One region of the Amycolatopsis viridis genome, then DNA from elsewhere that is predicted to be linked to it. Evidence: riboswitches for the same ligand, from Rfam matches in the RefSeq annotation. Region 1 holds a riboswitch; each other region holds the start of a gene.
What was found. Region 1 has a riboswitch for S-adenosylmethionine ahead of FHX46_RS18565 (aminotransferase class V-fold PLP-dependent enzyme). Riboswitches for the same ligand answer to the same signal wherever they lie in the genome.
Positions count from the first base shown of each region.

Region 2: it holds a riboswitch for S-adenosylmethionine, as region 1 does, so the genes downstream of both, thrC (threonine synthase) here and FHX46_RS18565 (aminotransferase class V-fold PLP-dependent enzyme) in region 1, are expected to answer to the same signal.
Region 3: it holds a riboswitch for S-adenosylmethionine, as region 1 does, so the genes downstream of both, FHX46_RS05350 (methionine ABC transporter ATP-binding protein) here and FHX46_RS18565 (aminotransferase class V-fold PLP-dependent enzyme) in region 1, are expected to answer to the same signal.

Region 1 covers NZ_JAANOU010000001.1:3,742,689-3,748,424, reverse strand. The annotation lists gene ileS (isoleucine--tRNA ligase) at 1-321, shown strand, start outside; gene FHX46_RS18585 (penicillin-binding transpeptidase domain-containing protein) at 380-1,957, shown strand; gene FHX46_RS18580 (ArsR/SmtB family transcription factor) at 2,001-2,681, shown strand; gene FHX46_RS18575 (DUF167 domain-containing protein) at 2,737-3,009, shown strand; gene FHX46_RS18570 (potassium/proton antiporter) at 3,041-4,519, shown strand; SAM riboswitch class IV at 4,566-4,680, shown strand; gene FHX46_RS18565 (aminotransferase class V-fold PLP-dependent enzyme) at 4,713-5,736, shown strand, end outside.
Region 2 covers NZ_JAANOU010000001.1:4,247,086-4,252,821, forward strand. The annotation lists gene rpsT (30S ribosomal protein S20) at 1-16, shown strand, start outside; gene holA (DNA polymerase III subunit delta) at 674-1,654, opposite strand; SAM riboswitch class I at 1,791-1,923, shown strand; gene thrC (threonine synthase) at 1,936-3,201, shown strand; partial or broken gene FHX46_RS20990 (ComEC/Rec2 family competence protein) at 3,214-4,539, opposite strand; gene FHX46_RS20995 (helix-turn-helix domain-containing protein) at 4,797-5,736, opposite strand, start outside.
Region 3 covers NZ_JAANOU010000001.1:1,060,245-1,065,980, reverse strand. The annotation lists gene FHX46_RS05360 (TetR/AcrR family transcriptional regulator) at 1-369, opposite strand, end outside; gene FHX46_RS05355 (DHA2 family efflux MFS transporter permease subunit) at 512-1,927, shown strand; gene FHX46_RS05350 (methionine ABC transporter ATP-binding protein) at 1,984-2,997, opposite strand; SAM riboswitch class I at 3,186-3,278, opposite strand; gene rsmA (16S rRNA (adenine(1518)-N(6)/adenine(1519)-N(6))-dimethyltransferase RsmA) at 3,344-4,204, opposite strand; gene FHX46_RS05340 (resuscitation-promoting factor) at 4,282-5,682, opposite strand.

The DNA of each region.
Region 1 (5,736 bases):
ACGGCGGAACTGCCCGGCGGTTCCGGTCTGGTCCAGCTGGACACCGCGGTGACCCCGGAGCTGGCCGCCGAGGGGGTGGCCCGTGACGTGGTGCGTGTCGTGCAGCAGGCCCGCCGCGAGGCCGGGCTCGACGTGGCCGACCGCATCGTGCTGACCGTGGAGGCCTCGGAGGAGGTCGTCGCGGCGGCGACCCTGCACCAGGAGTTCGTCGCGCGCGAGACGCTGGCGAACACGGTGGCGTTCGGGCACGTGGACGGCGGTTTCGCGGGTTCGGTCGGCGACGGGGACAAGATCACCGTGGCGGTAACGAAGGCCCCCTGACCTCCGACTGGAGGGTAAACACCAACAGGGGGGTACGCCGGTGACCTGGCGCAGGTGGGTGCTCGCGGGTGGTGCGGCCGCGGTCGTCGCGATCGTCGTGGCGGCCGTGGTCGTCGTGTGGGGTGGCTCGTCGCCCGAGCAGCCCGCCGCGGACGGGGCCGCGGCCGACGACCCGGGTGCGGTCGCCACCCGGTTCCTGGCCGCGTTCGGGCAGGGCGACGCGAACGCGGCGGCGGCGCTGACCGACGACCCGCGGGCGGCGGCGCTGACCCTGGGCGACGCCCGCCGCGGCCTGGCCCCGGAGTCGGTGTCGGCGCGGCTGCGCCAGGTCACGCCCGGTGCCGCGCGCGCCACCGCCTCGTTCCAGGTCGCCTGGACCCTGGCGGCCGGGCGGGTGTGGTCCTACGACAACACCCTCGACCTCGTCTCCGTGGACGGGCACTGGCTGGTGCACTGGAGCCCGGCCGTGGTGCACCCGAAGCTGCGGGCCGGCCGGGTCCTCGCGGTGCGCACCCCGGCCGGGCGCACCGCGGTGGCCGACCGCAACGGCCGCCCGGTGCTGACCTGGCAGGCCGGCGGGCCGCAGCCGGTGGCACCGCAGGCCGCCGGACTGCTGACACCGGCGCTCCAGCGCACCGCCACCGAGCGGTCGCCGGGCGGCTGGTCGGTCGTCAGCACCGACCCCGACGGCGCGGCGCCGGAGACCCTGTTCGGCCAGGGCGAGGTCGAGGCGACGCCGCTGACCACCACGCTGAGCCTGCCCACCCAGGCCGCGGCCCAGCGGGCGGTGGACTCGGCCGGCGCACCCGCGATGCTGGTGGCGATCCAGCCCTCCACCGGCGACCTGCTCGCGGTGGCGCAGAACGCGGCGGCCGGGACCGGTCCGAGCGCGCTGAACGGCCTGTACGCGCCGGGGTCGACCTTCAAGATCGTGACGGCGGCGGCGCTGCTGGAGTCCGGTACGGCGACCGCGGACACCGTGGCCGGCTGCCCGGCGACCGCACGGATCGGCCAGCGCACGATTCCCAACGACGACCAGTTCGCCTACCCGCCGCTGCCGTTGCACTCGGCGTTCGCGCACTCGTGCAACACGACGTTCGCGCAGCTGGCGTCCGCGTTGCCCGCGGACGCGCTGGCCACCGCGGCGAGCCGGTTCGGCCTCAACGCCGACTTCACGGTTCCCGGGATCACCACCGAGACCGGCAAGGTGGTCGCCAGTGCGAACAGCGCCGAGCAGGTCGAGTCGGCCATCGGGCAGGGCACCGTGCAGGCCAGCCCGTTCGGTCTGGCGCTGATGGCGGCGACCGTCGCGCGCGGCGGCGCGGTGACACCGCGGCTGTGGCAGGAGCTGGCCACCCAGGTCAACACCGGTTACCAGGCGCCGCCGGCACCGGTGATCGCCGCGCTGCGCACGATGATGCGCGAGGTGGTCACCGGCGGCACCGCGACCGGCCTGCGGGGCGCCGGTGACGTGCACGGCAAGACGGGGACGGCCCAGTTCGGGGACGGCAGCCGGGCCAACGGGTGGTTCGCCGGCTACCGGGACGACGTGGCGTTCGCGGTGCTGCTGGTGGGTGCCGACTCGTCGAAGCCGGCGGTGGACGTCTCGTCGGTGTTCCTGAACGGCCTGGGCTGACGTGTCGGCGGCCGCCGACGGGTGTGGCCGTTACCGTGGGCGGGTGGAGACGATCGCGCTGTCCGAGGTGGCCGCGGTGCTCGCCGATCCGAGCCGGGCGGCGATGTGCCTGGCCCTGCTCGACGGACGTGCGTGGACGGTCGGTGAGCTGGCCCGTTCGGCCGGGGTGGCCCCGTCCACGGCGAGTGAGCACGTGGCGCGCCTGGTGGCGGCCGGGTTCGTCGTGGGCGTGCAGCAGGGGCGGCACCGGTACGTGCGGATCAGCGACCCGCGGGTGGCCGAGCTGATCGAGCACCTGGCGCAGCACGCGCAGCACCGGCCGCCCACGGGCCTGCGGGACGGACTGCGCGTGCGCCGGCTGGCGTTCGCCCGCACCTGCTACGACCACCTCGCCGGCGCCGCCGGGGTCGCCCTGCACGACGGGATGCTGCGGGCCGGGCTGATCTCCGCCGGGTCGGGTCTGGCGCTGACGCCGCACGGCCGGGCCGTGCTGGACCACCTGGGGGTCGAGGTACCCGCCGGGGGCCGCCGGCCGCTGCTGCGCGGATGCCTGGACTGGACGGAGCGGCGCGACCACCTGGGCGGTGCGCTGGCGGCGGCGTTGTTCGCGCACGGTGCCGGGGCGGGCTGGTTCGAACGGCGGCCGGACCGGGCGGTGCACGTGACCGCCGCGGCGGAGGAGCCGCTGGCGCGGCTGGGTGTGCGGCTGCCGGGCGCCGCGTGATGCGGAACCCGGCCGCCGCTCCGCCCGGCACCTCCGTTCGTCCCGGCTCGTACCGGTGAGGTTCGCCATCCGGGTGAAACCGGGATCCCGGCGGGATCGCGTGGGCGGCACCTGGGAGGGGTCGCTGGGCCGGGCACTCGTCGTCGCCGTGCGCGCACCCGCCGTCGAGGGCAGGGCGAACGAGTCGGTGCGCAAGGTGCTCGCCGCGGCACTCGGCGTACGCGCCCGCGATCTCGTTGTCGTGCAAGGGGAACACGGCCGGGACAAGCTGATCGAGCTCACTTCCGGGCCGCCCGGCGCGGCGGAGCGCCTCGCTTCCCTATTCTGAGTGCCTGACGAACCGGGCAGGGGAGGTGCGGGTGGGCGAGCTGCCGGTCGTGCTGGGGCTGGGCGCCGCCGTCCTGCTCGCCGCCGTGCTCGCGGTCCGCTTCTCCACCCGGCTGGGCCTGCCGTCGCTGTTGCTGTACCTCGCGATCGGCGTGCTGCTCGGCGAATCCGGGTTCGGCATCCACTTCGCCGACCCGTTCCTGACCCAGGCGCTCGGCCTGGCCGCCCTGGTCATGATCCTCGCCGAGGGCGGCCTCACCACCCGGTGGACGGCGGTGCGGCCCGCCCTCGCCCAGGGCGTGGCACTGTCCACAGTGGCGGTCGGCCTGAGCATCGCCATCACCGGGCCTGCCCTGCACTGGCTGCTCGGCCTGGACTGGCGGACGGCGTTGCTGTGGGGTGCGGTCCTCTCCTCGACCGACTCGGCCGCGGTGTTCTCCGTGCTGCGCGGTGTTGGCGTGCCCAAGCGCCTCGCCGGGGCGCTGGAACTGGAGTCCGGCATCAACGACGCGCCCGCGTACATGGCGGTCGTCGTGCTGGCCGAGGGCACCCGCCTCGACTGGTCGCTGCCGCTGCTGGTGGTGTACGAGCTCGCCGCGGGTGTCGCGCTCGGGCTGCTGCTCGGGTTCGCCGGGGGGTGGGCGCTGCGCCGCGCCGCGCTGCCGGCCACCGGCCTGTATCCACTTGCGACGGTCGCGGTGTGCGTGGTGGCCTACTCGTCCGGTCAGCTGCTGCACGCCTCCGGTTTGCTCGCCACCTACGTCACCGCGGTCGTGCTGGGCAACTCGCGGCTGCCGCACCGATCGGACACCCTGTCCTTCGCCGAGGGGCTCGGCTGGCTCGCCCAGATCGGGTTGTTCGTGCTGCTGGGCCTGTTCGCCTCACCGGAACGGCTGCTGGAGTCGATCGTGCCCGGCCTGATCGCCGCCGGTGTCGTCCTGGTGGTCGCCCGCCCGGTGTCGGTGCTCATCGCCCAGCTGCCGTTCCGGGTGCCGCTGCGCGAACAGGTCTTCGTGGCCTGGGCCGGGCTGCGCGGGGCCGTGCCCATCGTGCTGGCGATGATCCCGCTCGCCCGGCAGGTGCCCGGTGCGCAACGGCTCGTCGACGCGGTGTTCGTGCTGGTCATCGTGCTCACCCTGGTGCAGGGCCTCTCGCTCGGCCCGCTCGCGCGGCTGCTCCGGCTGTCCGCCGCGGCCGAGCCGAAGGAGATCGAGGTCGACGCGGCACCGCTGGACGAGCTGCAGGCCGAACTGCTCCAGGTCAAGATCCAGCCCGGCTCCCGGCTGCACGGGGTGTACCTGTCGGAGCTGCGGCTGCCGGCCGGGGCGTCGCTGAGCCTGATCGTCCGCGACGGCCGCAGCTTCCCGCCCGGGCGCACCGACCGGCTGCAGCGCGGCGACCAGATCCTGATCGTGAGCACCGAGTCCGCGCGGGACGCGGCCGAGCGCCGGATCCGCGCGGTGGACCGGGCCGGGCCGCTGGCCCGCTGGATGGGCGAGTCCGGGAAGTGAGACCCGCTGGCGCGGTGCGGGCCGGATCCGCTACGGTGTCGCGGTAGGTCATGAGTGCCAGCGCCAAGCCCCGGCTCGCTGGCCGGCAACCCTCCTTCCGCGGTGGGGTGCCCCGGGTGAGGACCTGGCTCGTCGCGCAGTGCGGCGGGCAAGCGCGGACCCGCCTGCGGGTCCCTGGACCCGAGGAGCCTCGATGACTCTCGCTCTTGATCGCGTCACCACCCCGGCCGTGACCGTGGCCGCCGCCGTTCCCCTGGTCACCGGTGGTCAGCTCGACTACGCCAACCTCGACCACGCCGCCAGCGCTCCCTGTCTGGAGCCGGTGCGGCGCGCGGTGGAGGAGTTCCTGCCCCATTACGCCAGCGTGCACCGCGGCGCCGGGTTCGCCTCCCAGGTGTCCACAAAGGTCTACGAGCGCACCCGCGACGTGCTGCGCCGGTTCACCGGTGCCCGCACCGGCGACGCGGTCGTGTTCACCCGCAACACGACCGACGCGCTGAACCTGCTGGCCCGCAGCCTGCCGCGGCACACGTCGGTGGTGGTGTTCGACACCGAGCACCACGCGGCGCTGCTGCCGTGGCGCGGCCCCCACGTGCGGCGGATCGCGCTGCCGAACACCCGGCTCGCCGCCGTGTCCGCAGTGGACAGTGCACTCGCGGCGTGCCCGGAGGGGCCGCGGCTGGTGGTCGTGACCGGCGCGTCGAACGTGACCGGCGAACTCCTGCCGGTCGCCGAGATCGCGGCAGTGGCCCGCCGCCACGGCGCGCGCATCGCGCTGGACGGCGCCCAGCTCGCCCCGCACCGGCCGATCTCGTTGCGCGAGCTGGACGTGGACTACGTCGCGCTCTCCGGTCACAAGCTGTACGCGCCCTACGGCGCCGGTGCGCTGGTCGGCCGCGCGGACTGGCTGCGCGCCGCCGATCCGTACCTGGCCGGCGGTGGGGCGACGAAGTCGGTGCGCCGCGACGGCGACCGCCTCGGCGTGGCCTGGCAGACCGGCGCCGAGCGGCACGAGGCCGGCTCGCCCAACACCGTCGGGGTGTACGCGCTGGGCGTGGCGTGCGAGCAGCTGGCCGCCTCCTGGGACGCGGTGATCGCGCACGAGCAGCGGCTGCTGGAGCGGCTCACCCGCGGCCTCGCGGCCGTACCCGGGCTGGCGGAGCTGCGCCTGTTCGACGGCGCCGCCGAGCGGGTCGGCACGGTCAGTTTCGTGCTCG
Region 2 (5,736 bases), 500 kb from region 1:
CGTCAACCAGCTCTGAGCTTGATCTTCGTGTAACGCGGCGTGCATCCGGCAGGGTGCCCGCCCCGCTCACGTTTCCCCTCGCACCGGCACCCCGCCGCCCAGTTCCCGGAGCCGGCGTCCCACGCCTCGCCCGGGGCCATCCGCCGGCCTGCGCGACGTGCCCTGCATCAGCCGGCGCCCCGCCCAGCTCCAACGCCATCCCGGGCGGCCGCCAGGACCAATCACAGCGACCACCGGCGCCGGTCCGGAGCGGCTCTCCCGCGAGGCTGCCGGTAAACCTCCAGATCACCGCGTGTGCAGCGCGCCCGGGGCCGCCTCACGGCGCAAGCGCCGCCCGCCGAGACGCACCACAGCGCCACCCCCGGCGCACGTCGCGAGCGGATGCCCGCAAGACCTACCCCGGGCGTACGGCACGAGCAGCTCCGCACGAGGCCCGCCCCAAATACCCGCCCCAGCACGACCCGAGCGGCTCCCGCCACGGCCAGCCACAGTGCCCGCCGCAAGCGCCGGCGCTCAGGACGCATCGCAGCGCCAACCTCGCAGGTCACCAGCGCGGAGCCCCACGGCCGCACGACAGCGCCAGGCGCAAGCGCCGCCGCGTGAGGCCCACCCCAGCGCACGCCGCAGCGGACGCCGCAAGCACGGCCGGCCCCAGGCGCCACTGATCGTCCGGTCAGCGCTTGTCGCGGGCCGAGGCGAGTTCCAGGACGGCCCGTTCGAGGGCGTACGAGGGGTCCGCGGCCTGGCCCTTGACCTCGGCGTTGACCCGGGCCACCACGGCCATCGCCTCGGCGAGGCCGGCCTGCGTCCAGCCGCGGGACTGCCCCTGGGCCTTGCGGATCTTCCACGGCGGCATGCCCAGCTCGCCCGCCATCTGGTTCGGGTTGCCGCGGCCTGCCGCCGATACTCGCGCGATGGTGCGCACCGCGTCGGCGAGGGCGTCGGCGATCAGGACGTGCGCGACGCCGATCTGCAGCGCCCACCGCATCGCTTCCAGCGCCGCGCCGCGCTCCCCCGCAACGGCTTTCTCGGCGACGGCGAAGCCGGTCACGTCCGCCCGGCCCCGGTGGTACCGGCGCACCGCCTCCTCGTCGACCCGGCCCCCGGAATCGGCCACCAGCTGCGACGCGGCCGCGGCCAGCTCGCGCAGGTCCGACCCGACGGCATCGATCAGGGCCGCGACACCCGCGGGGTCGATCTTGCCGCCGGCCTGCCGGACCTCGTTGCGGACGAACGACTCCCGCTCCGCCGGTCGGGTGATCTTCGGGCACTCGGTGACCCCGGCTCCCGCCTTGCGCAGGGCCGCCGGCAGGGCCTTGGCGGCCTTGCTGCGGCCGCCGCCGGTGTGGACGACGACGAGGACGACCCCCTCGGCCGGCATCTTCGCGTACGCGAGCACCGCGTCGGCCAGTTCCTGCCCGATGTCCTGCGCACCGTCGAGGACGATCACCCGGCCTTCGCTGAACAGGGACGGGCTGACCAGCTCGGCCAGGGCCGGTGGCGTGAGGTCGGGCACGCGGACCTTCGTGAGCTCGGCCGTCGGGTCGTCCCGGCGGGCCTGCTCCAGAGCGTTCCGGACGGCGCGCTCGACGAGCAACTCCTCTTCGCCGAGCACGAGCTGCAAGGGGGTGGACGTGGTTGCCGACGCGGTCACGTCCCGAATCCTGCCACGAGCCACCGACAGCTCCGGAGCGTGATGAAACCCGCAGGGGCATGGCGTGGCCCGAGCGGTGTGCCGTATGTTGTCACACAGGCATCGCCCGAGGGCGATCACCACCACAACCGAATACCGCTCATCCAGAGGGGCAGAGGGAACGGCCCGACGAAGCCCCGGCAACCGGCGTCAGCCTGTCATCTCGAGTCCGCGAGGTAGCTGGCGATCACGGTGCCAATTCCGGCCCGCGTCAGCGGGACAGATGAGGAAGGAACCTCGCGATGACCGCAGCCCTCGATTCGACCACCACCCGCCGCACCGTCGACCTCGGACCGGCCGTGGAACTGGTCTCCAAGGAAGAGGGCCACCGCCAGCCGCTCGCTCCGGAGTTCGTCTCCGCCGAGGACTTCTCACCGCTCGAGGTCGCCTACGACTTCGGCCGGGTGCGCCGCGAGGACATCCAGGCCGGCCCGCGCAACATCTGGCGCTACAAGAAGCTGCTCCCGGTGCCCTCGAACGTCGAGGAGATCCCGAACACCGAACCGGGCTGTACCAGGCTGGTGAAGGCCGATCGGCTCGCGAAGGCTCTCGGCGTGAAGAGCCTCTGGGTCAAGGACGACACCGGCAACCCCACCCACTCGTTCAAGGACCGCGTCGTCGCCGTCGCCCTCGCCGCCGCCCGCGAGTTCGGGTTCGACACCCTGGCCTGCCCGTCCACCGGCAACCTGGCCAACGCTGTCGCCGCGGCGGCGGCCCGCGCCGGCTGGCAGTCCGTCGTGCTGATCCCGTCGTCGCTCGAGCGCGCGAAGGTCCTGACCACCGCGGTCTACGACGGCAACCTCGTCGCGGTCGACGGCAACTACGACGACGTCAACCGCCTGGCCACCGAGCTGGCCGCCGAGCACGAGAACTGGGCGTTCGTGAACGTCAACGTGCGCCCCTACTACTCCGAGGGCTCGAAGACGCTGGCCTACGAGGTCGCCGAGCAGCTCGGCTGGCGGATCCCGCAGCAGATCGTCGTGCCGATCGCCTCGGGCTCGCAGCTGACCAAGGTGGACAAGGGCTTCCGTGAGTTCGCCAAGCTCGGCCTGGTCGAGGACACCCCGTACAAGGTTTTCGGCGCCCAGGCGGCCGGCTGCTCGCCGGTCTCCACGGCCTTCCGCAACGGTCACGACGTGGTCCAGCCGGTCAAGCCGGACACCATCGCCCGCTCTCTGGCGATCGGCAATCCGGCCGACGGCCCCTACGTGCTCGACACGGTCCGCCGCACCGGTGGCGCGATCGAGGACGTGACCGACGCGGAGGTCGTCGAGGGCATTCGCCTGCTGGCCCGCACCGAGGGCATCTTCACCGAGACCGCCGGCGGGGTCACCGTCGCGACGGCGAAGAAGCTCATCGAGGCCGGCAAGATCGACCCGGACGCCGAGACCGTCCTGCTGATCACCGGCGACGGCCTGAAGACCCTGGATGCGATCGAGAACGAGGTCGGGCCGAAGGCGACGGTCCCGCCGTCGGCGGCAGCCGTGCACGAGGCTCTCGGTCTCTGATCACGCTGCAGCTCACTTTCCCCGGCGCACCACGGCGGGGCCGGACTGATCGGGGATCACCGCGGTGTCGCCGTCGGTGTCCGTGCGGGCGACGAGCGCACCGTCCGCGGTCAGGGTGTCGAGTGTCGTGCGGTTCGGGTGACCGTAGCGGTTGCCCGAACCGACGCTGACCAGCGCCAGCCGTGCGGACACCGCGGCGAGGAACTGTGGCAGTGAGAACCTGCTGCCGTGGTGCGGGACCTTGATGACGTCGGCGCGCACGTCTGCGCCCGAGGCGAGCAGGTCGGCCTGTGCGGCCAGCTCCACATCACCGGTCAGCAGCACACGGCCCGCCGGTGTAGCCGCGCGCAGCACGACCGAGCCGTTGTTGATCTGTGTTCCGTCGTCGTCCTCCTCTTCGGACACGTATCCGGGGCCCAGCACCTCCAGGGTCAGCGCGGGCCACTCGAGCCGCCGTCCCGGTTCCAGTTCGAGCAGGGGGACACCGTGGCGCGCCGCGATCTGGCCGACTTGCCGCCAGGCCCAGTCCGGCTGCCGGCCGGGCCCGACCGCGACCGCCCCGACCGTCCGACCCTCGAACACCGAGGCCAACCCGCCGATGTGGTCGGCGTGCAGGTGGCTCAACACCACCAGCGGCACCCGCTCGACCCCGAGCCGGTCCAGGCACCGGTCCACCGGGCCCGGCTCCGGGCCGGTGTCCACCACGATCGCTCGTCCCGGTTCCCCGGTGGCCAGCGCGAGGGCGTCCCCCTGACCGACGTCGCACGCCACGACCGTCCAGCGCGCCGGCGGCCACCCGGGCGCGATGACCTTGCCCGGCACGACGATCAGCAGCCCGCCGACCAGGATCAGCGCCAGCAGCACCCGCAGGCCCCGCCTCCGCAGGGCCAGCACCACGGCGGTCGCGACCACCAAGGCGAGGAAGCCGCCCCACCAGCCGCCGGGCCACGGCAGCACCGCTCCGGGCACCGCCGACGCCCGTCGAGCGACGACGATCAGCCACCCCGCCTCCGGACCAGCCAGACGCGCAACCACCTCACCACCCGACGGCCACACGACGGCGACGAGCGTCGCGAGCACCCCGAACACCGTCGCGGAAGCGACCACGGGCGCGGCGAGCACGTTCGCCGCCACACTGACCACGCTCAGCTGCCCGGCCATGCCGGCCACCACCGGCGCGGTCACCACGAACGCCGCCGCCGGGACCGCGAGCCCTTCGGCGACACCCGCCGGAACTCCCCGGTGCTGGAGGACTTCCGCCCACCGCGGCGCCAGCAGCACCAGCCCAGCGGTCGCGATCACCGACAACGCGAACCCGAAGCTCACGGCCATCGCCGGGGAAAGGTTCGCCTACCTGCGCGAATAGGGTCGATCACGGCCCTGAACAGGGCATTCGACGTTTACTGACGTTGGTCGGAGTTGAACGCTTTCGACTGTCGAACGGAACAGAGACGGAACGGACCCAGCCCGCGATCACCCCGTCGCGGGTCCTGTACCTCCCATGCTGGCCGGCCTCGTTCCCGGATCCGGCCCACGAGCGGTGTGTAAATCCCGGCCACGCCCGAACGACCGTGGTGGAGTGCGAGTGGCCAGCCCTAACGGTCAGATGAGACGACCCCGAAGTGCGCGGCGAGTCTCGCGAACTCCGGCCCGAGGCGGCGTGGTGCCCGCTCCAGCAAGCGGCGCATGACGGCCTCGCCCAGCGGCTGGGAGCGGGCCCAGTCGGGGGCGAGGTCGCGAGCTTCGGCTAGGTAGCGCAGCGCCTGCCTGTCCTGCCGTAGCTGGAGTGAGGCGGCGGCCAGCCGGAGCCGGTGGCCGGCCTCCCAGAACGCGGGGACCTCGCCGCGCGCCTCGGGCACGGACAGGGCCAGCTGGAGTGCCTTCTCTGGGTCCCCCGCCCGTGCGGTGCTGTCGACGAGCTGGAGCGCGGCGACGCGGGGCCCGAAGATCGCGGCTTCACTAGCACTGTCGCTGCGCGCTCGCACTGCGGCTGCCTGCGCCTCGGCCAACAGGTCGTCCGCGCGCTCGGCCCGTCCGGCGGTGACGGCGGCGGTGGCCGCGTTGAATAGCAGGTTGCCGAAGATCCCGGCGCGTGTAGCGTCCCGGTCGAGCATTGTGGGTTGGATCTGTTCCGCGGCCTTGACCGCGACCCGCTCGGCGTCGTCGAGCCGCCCCTGCCGGACCAGGGTCCACACGAGGTACCGCATGGAAATCGCCGTTTCCACGTGGGGCGCATCGGAGTGCCGGGCCGCGTCCAGTGCGCGCTCGGCCGAGGACCATGCCAGGTCGTCGAAGCCCATCCGTCCGGCCATCCCCGCGCCGAGTCGGTAGGCGGTGGAAAGCACGCGGTGCGCCCCAGCTTTCTCGTCGCCGTGTGCGGTGCGGGCCAGGCGGCGGGCGTCGACCAGCACCGTGGGCAGTGCGTGCAGCAGCTCGACATGCCGTCCATCGACGTAGGCCCGCCAGGTGCCGTGGGTGGTCTTCACGAGCTCGTCGAGCGGGACCACGTCCTGCGCCTCGGCGAAGTCCAGGCCG
Region 3 (5,736 bases), 2.7 Mb from region 1:
CTCGGCGAGCACGTGCCCGGCGTGCAGCTCCTTGAGCGCGGGCTGGTTGTCCTGCATGAACCGCATGATCGGTCCGAACCGCCCCTGGACGAGCCGGGAGAACCTGCGCAGCACCTCGGCGCGGACGGTGGCGGGCTCGTCGTGCGCCCGCGCCCACTCGATGATCTCGTCCACCGCGGTGCCGATGTCCTCGATCAGGCTCTGGACGATGTCCTCCTTCGTGCGGAAGTGGTAGTACAGCGCGGCTTTCGTCACACCGAGCTGCTCCGCGATCTCCCGCAACGACGTCTTCTCGTAGCCCTGCTCGACGAACAGGTCCAGCGCGACCTGCTGAATGCGCTCGCGCGTGTCGGTCCGCCGCCCCGCCATGCCCGTCCTTCCTGAGGAATCCGCAAACTTGCTTGACGACCGGCTAGCGATACGCCTACAGTGTCGTCAGTGCCATTACTTGTCGGCCGACTAGCAATGGTCCTCTCAGTCTAACCCACTTCTCCACCAGGGGGTTTCGCCCATGACCACTACCACTGCGGCGCCCGCACCGGCACCCCCGGACACCAGGAGATGGCTGGCACTCGCCGTCGTCGGGCTCGCCCAGCTCCTCGTCATCATCGACACCACGATCGTCAACATCGCACTGCCCACCGCACAGGCCGACCTCGGCATGACCGATGCGGCCCGGCAGTGGGCGATCAGCTCGTACACACTGGCGTTCGGCGGCCTGCTCCTGCTCGGCGGCCGGCTGGCCGACCGGCTGGGCCGCAAGAACACGCTGATCGTGGGGGCACTCGGCTTCGCCGCCGCCTCGGCGGTCGGCGGGATGGCCGCCGGACCGGGCCTGCTCATCGCCGCCCGCGCGGCCCAGGGGGTCTTCGCCGCACTGCTCGCCCCGTCCACGCTCTCGCTGCTGACGATCACCTTCACCGAGGCCAGGGAACGGGCCAAGGCGTTCGGGATCTTCAGCGCGATCATGATGTCCGGCGGCGCGCTCGGTCTGCTGGCCGGTGGCGCGCTGGCCGAGTACGCATCGTGGCGCTGGTGCCTCTACGTGAACCTGCCCATCGCGATCGCCGCCGCCGTCGCGGGCGCCTTCGTGCTGCCCAACGTGCCCGGGCACCGGTCGGCGCGGCTGGACTGGTTCAGCGGGCTCCTGGGCAGCGCCGGAATCGCCGGGCTGGTCTACGGACTGTCCGAGGCCGCCGCGCGCGGCTGGGGTTCGGCCGTCGTGCTCGGCTCGGTCGCCGGCGCGGTCGTGCTGCTGGGCGCGTTCGTGCTCCGGCAGACCAAAGCCGGCAACCCGCTGCTGCCACTGCACATCCTGACCGACCGGACCCGGTCCGCCGGCTTCCTGACGATCGCGCTCGCGGCCTTCGGGATGTTCGGGATGTTCCTGTTCCTCACCTACCAGCTGCAGGGGATCATGGGGTTCGGCGCGTTCGGCGCGGGCCTGGCGTTCCTGCCGTTCCTGCTGGCCAACATCACCGTCTCGACGGTGCTGACCCGGCGGCTCATCCCGCGCACCGGGCCGCGGCCGCTGCTGGTGATCGGACTCCTGCTGCTGGCCGCCGGGCTCGCCGTGCTGACCCAGCTGTCCGTGGGCACCTCGTACTGGAGCCTGATCCTGCCCGCGGAGCTGGTGCTGGGGGCCGGCGCCGGGCTGGCGATGCCGACCGTGATGAACATCGCCACCGCCGGCGTGGCACCGAAGGACTCCGGGGTGGCGTCGGCGTTCATCACGACCTCGCAGCAGGTGGGTGCCTCGCTGGGCACCGCGTCGCTGAACACGGTCGCGGCGAGCGCGACCGCCTCGGTCGCCGGCCTCGGCCTGCCCGCTGCGACGGTGCACGGCTACGCGGTGGCGAACGGGTGGGCCGCCGGGATCGTCGCGGTGGGTGCGATCGCGGCCGGCGCCCTCGCGCGCGGCAGGTGACTCCAGAAGAAGGGGGCGTCCCGTCACGCGGGACGCCCCCGTTGCCGCCTGCCGGGTCAGGCCGCGACGATGCTCTTCGGGCCCTCCTTGGGGTGCACCACGTGGGCGCCGCGGTCGGCGATCCACGCCAGCGCCGCGTCGGCCTGGCTGCCGTTGACGCCGACGCGGAACCGGGCCACCGGGGTGTCGCCGACGCGGGTCAGCCCGCCGCCGATGGTGGCCAGCTCGACGTCGAACCGGGCGGCAGCCTCCGGCAGCAGCGCCCCGACGGCTGCGAACCCGATCAGCACCACGTCGACCGACCGGTCGTACCGCGACGACTGGGTCCGCGGCGTGTCGATCGCGGGCAGCAGGGTCTGCGCGACCTTGCTGCCGGGCGTGGACAGCAGTTCGAGCACGGTGCCCTGCTCGACGAGCCGCCCGTCCTCCAGCACGGCCACCCCGTCGCAGACCCGCCGCACCGCGGCGCCGTCCTGGGTGGCGAGCAGCACGGTGACGCCCAGCTCCGCACGCGCGCGGTCGAGGACCGCCAGCACGGAACCGGCCTCCTCGGCGCCGACACCCGCGGTCGGGTCGTCAGCCAGCAGCACGGCCGGGCCGGCGGCCAGCGACCGCGCGAGCGCGACCCGGCGGCGCTGGCCGGGGGTCAGTTCGACCGGGCGCTGCGCCGCGCGCTGCGTGAGACCGGCCAGGTCGAGCAGACGGCCGACGCGGCTCCGGCGTTGCGGGCCCTCCAGGCCCAGCTGCTCCAGCGGGGCCGCGACGTTGCCGGCGACCGTGCGGTCGGCGTGCAGCACCGGCTGCGCGTCCAGCACCGCCACCTGGCGGCGCACCTCGCGCAGTTTCCGCCCGTCCAGGCCGGTGGTGTTCAGCCCGTCCAGGCGGACGGTTCCGCGGTCGGGTCTCTCCTGCAGGGCGATGCACCGGGTCAGGGTGGACTTGCCGGACCCGGCGGGACCGACGACGCCGAACAGGGCGCCGGCGGGCACCTCGACGCTCACGTCCCGCAGGGCGTGAACGGGCTTGGCGGCACCGGGGAAGGACTTGGTCAGGTTTTCGACAGTGATCACGAAGGGCTCCAGCACAACGGGCGCGAACGCGCCGACCGCACACCAAGGCGACCGTCTACAGAGGACGGTCAAGCGAAGTCAGGAAACGGTGAGGAAAGGAGAAGCGGTCAGCGACGACACGCACAGACCGTGCGACGACATTCGTCGACGACGCGGCGCCTCGTGAGCAGCATGCGATACACAGGAATCCTCCATCGGTCCTGGCGTTAGCACCTGCCCCCCGGTTGGGGTGGTTGCTGCGGCTTCGGCGAGCCAGGTCTCTCAGCCGCTCGGGATGGATACCTCAAAGAGTACAGCGGACCTCGTGTGTCCTTGGCAAGTCCCAGGTCGGGATCAGGGTGCGAGATCACACCAACGGTGGTAAGGACTTGCTCTCCACGATCTTCGCGAAGTCCCGCACCCCCAGCTGCTCACCGCGGGTGCGCGGATCGACACCCGCGGCGCGCAGGATCGCCTCGGCCCGCTCGGCGGACCCGGCCCAGGACGACAACGCGGCCCGCAGGGTCTTGCGGCGCTGCGCGAAGGCGGCGTCGACGACCGCGAACACCTCGTCCCGGTCCGCGCCGGACGCCGGTTCCGCCGACCGCTCGAACGCGACGAGCGCGGAATCGACGTTGGGCACCGGCCAGAACACCGCGCGCGGCACCGGCGCGACCTTGCGGGCCGGGCCGTACCAGGCGAGCTTCACGCTCGGCACGCCGTAGATGCGGCTGCCCGGTCCGGCCGCCATCCGGTCGGCGACCTCGGTCTGGACCATCACCAGGCCGTGCGCCAGCGACGGCAGCTCGGCCAGCAGGTGCAGGACCACCGGGACGGCGACGTTGTACGGCAGGTTGGCGACGAGGTGCGTCGGCTGGTCCGCGAGGTCGGTGGCCCGCAGCTTCAGGGCGTCCTGGGTGCGGACGGTGAACCTCTCCGCGGCCCCCGGGGCGCGCTCCACGACGGTGGCGGGCAGGCGCCCCGCGAGGACCGGGTCGATCTCGACGGCGGTCACCCGGGCGCCCGAGCCGAGCAGCCCGAGGGTCAACGAGCCGAGACCGGGACCGACCTCGAGGACGTGATCACCCGGGCCGACACCGGAGAGGTCCACGATGCGGCGGACCGTGTTCGGGTCGTGCACGAAATTCTGGCCGAGCTTCTTCGTGGGGCGGACATCCAGCTCGGCGGCCAAGCCACGGATCTCGGCTGGTCCGAGCAGTGCGGTCACCCGCGTGATGGTAGTGCGCCGGAAAAATCAGATGCCCCCGGCCGGTGGCCGGGGGCATCATGGGCGTGCTGACGGGGTCAGCCGGCGGCCTTGGCGCCGCAGACGGGCCAGGCGCCGTAGCCACCGCGGGAGTCGCGGACCTTGGTCGCCACCGCGATCTGCTGTTCCCGCGTGGCCTGGTGGGGGTAGGCCGCGTACTGGTCGCCGCCGTAGGCGTCCCAGGTGCTCTTGTTGAACTGCAGGCCGCCGTAGTAGCCGTTTCCGGAGTTGATCGACCAGTTGCCGCCGGACTCGCACTTCGCGATGGCGTCCCAGATGGAGCCGTCGCTGACCACCGGCTGCTTGGTACCGACCCGGACGATCTTCGGCTTGGCCTCGACGACCACCTTGGCCGACAGCTGCTCCCGGGCGGTCTCCTTGCCGTTGCGCTTGGTGATCCGGTAGGTCACCAGCCGCTTGCCCGGCGTGCCCTGGTCCTGGACGACCTCCTTGCCGGCCTCCAGCGTGTTGTCCTTGACCTCCTGGACCGGAGGATCGATGTCCTCCTCCTGGTTGATCACGGACACGCCGGTGCGGGAGATGTGCACCTCGGCGCCGTTGGTCAGCTTCAGGCCGGGGCCACCGTCGATCGAGTCGTCCGGGCCGAGCGACAGGCCCTGCTGCGCGAGGAACTCCTCCACGGTGAGGGCGGTGGTGCTCAGCTGGCGCGGGGCCGCGTCGCCGTCGTAGACGGTGATGTTCTTGACGGTCTTGATCTCGACGGTCGCGCCGTCCAGCGGCAGCTCCGCGTCCAGCGGCAGCGAGAAGGCCGTGCCCGGGCCGAACTCGTCGCCGAGGCCCAGCTGCGTGATGGCTTCCTGCAGGCTCGTCGCGCGGACCCAGGACTCGCGGGCCACACCGTCGACGAGCAGGTTCAGCTTGCGGCCGCGCTCCAGCTTGATGACGCCACCGTCACCAACGGGCGCCTGCGGCGAGGGGGACAGCGCGTCGTGCTCACCGACGGTGAGACCGGCGTCCTCGAGGACCTCGCCGACCGTCTTGCCGAAGCTGTGCACGGTCTGCGTGTGACCGTCGACGTCGACGGTCACGCTCTTGTTCATCGCCAGGGCGGCCGCGCCGCCACCGGTGAGGCTGATCAGCAGGGCCAGGACCGAGCCCCGGAGGAACCGGCGCTTCCAGGTCTTGACGGCGGTGACGAGGGCCTTCTCCGGCTCCTCCTCGGCTTCGACGGCCGCGGTCCGGTCCTCCGACACCGCGTCCGGGATGGCCAGCGCCGGGAGCAACGTGGTCTCGGCGTTGATCAGCCTGATCAGCTCGTCGACGTCGATCTCGGCCTCGGCCATGAGATCGTCCGCGTCCGAGCCCAGCACCGTGCGGATGTCGTGCTCGGTGACCGCGAGGTCGTCCGAGAACTCGTCCACGTCGGGCCAGTCGAGGGTGCCCACCGCGCCACCACCGCTGGACTGGAACCAGTCCACCGTCTCGTCCAGGCGCGCGTCGGCCCGTCTACTACCAGTCACAGCAGGTCGATC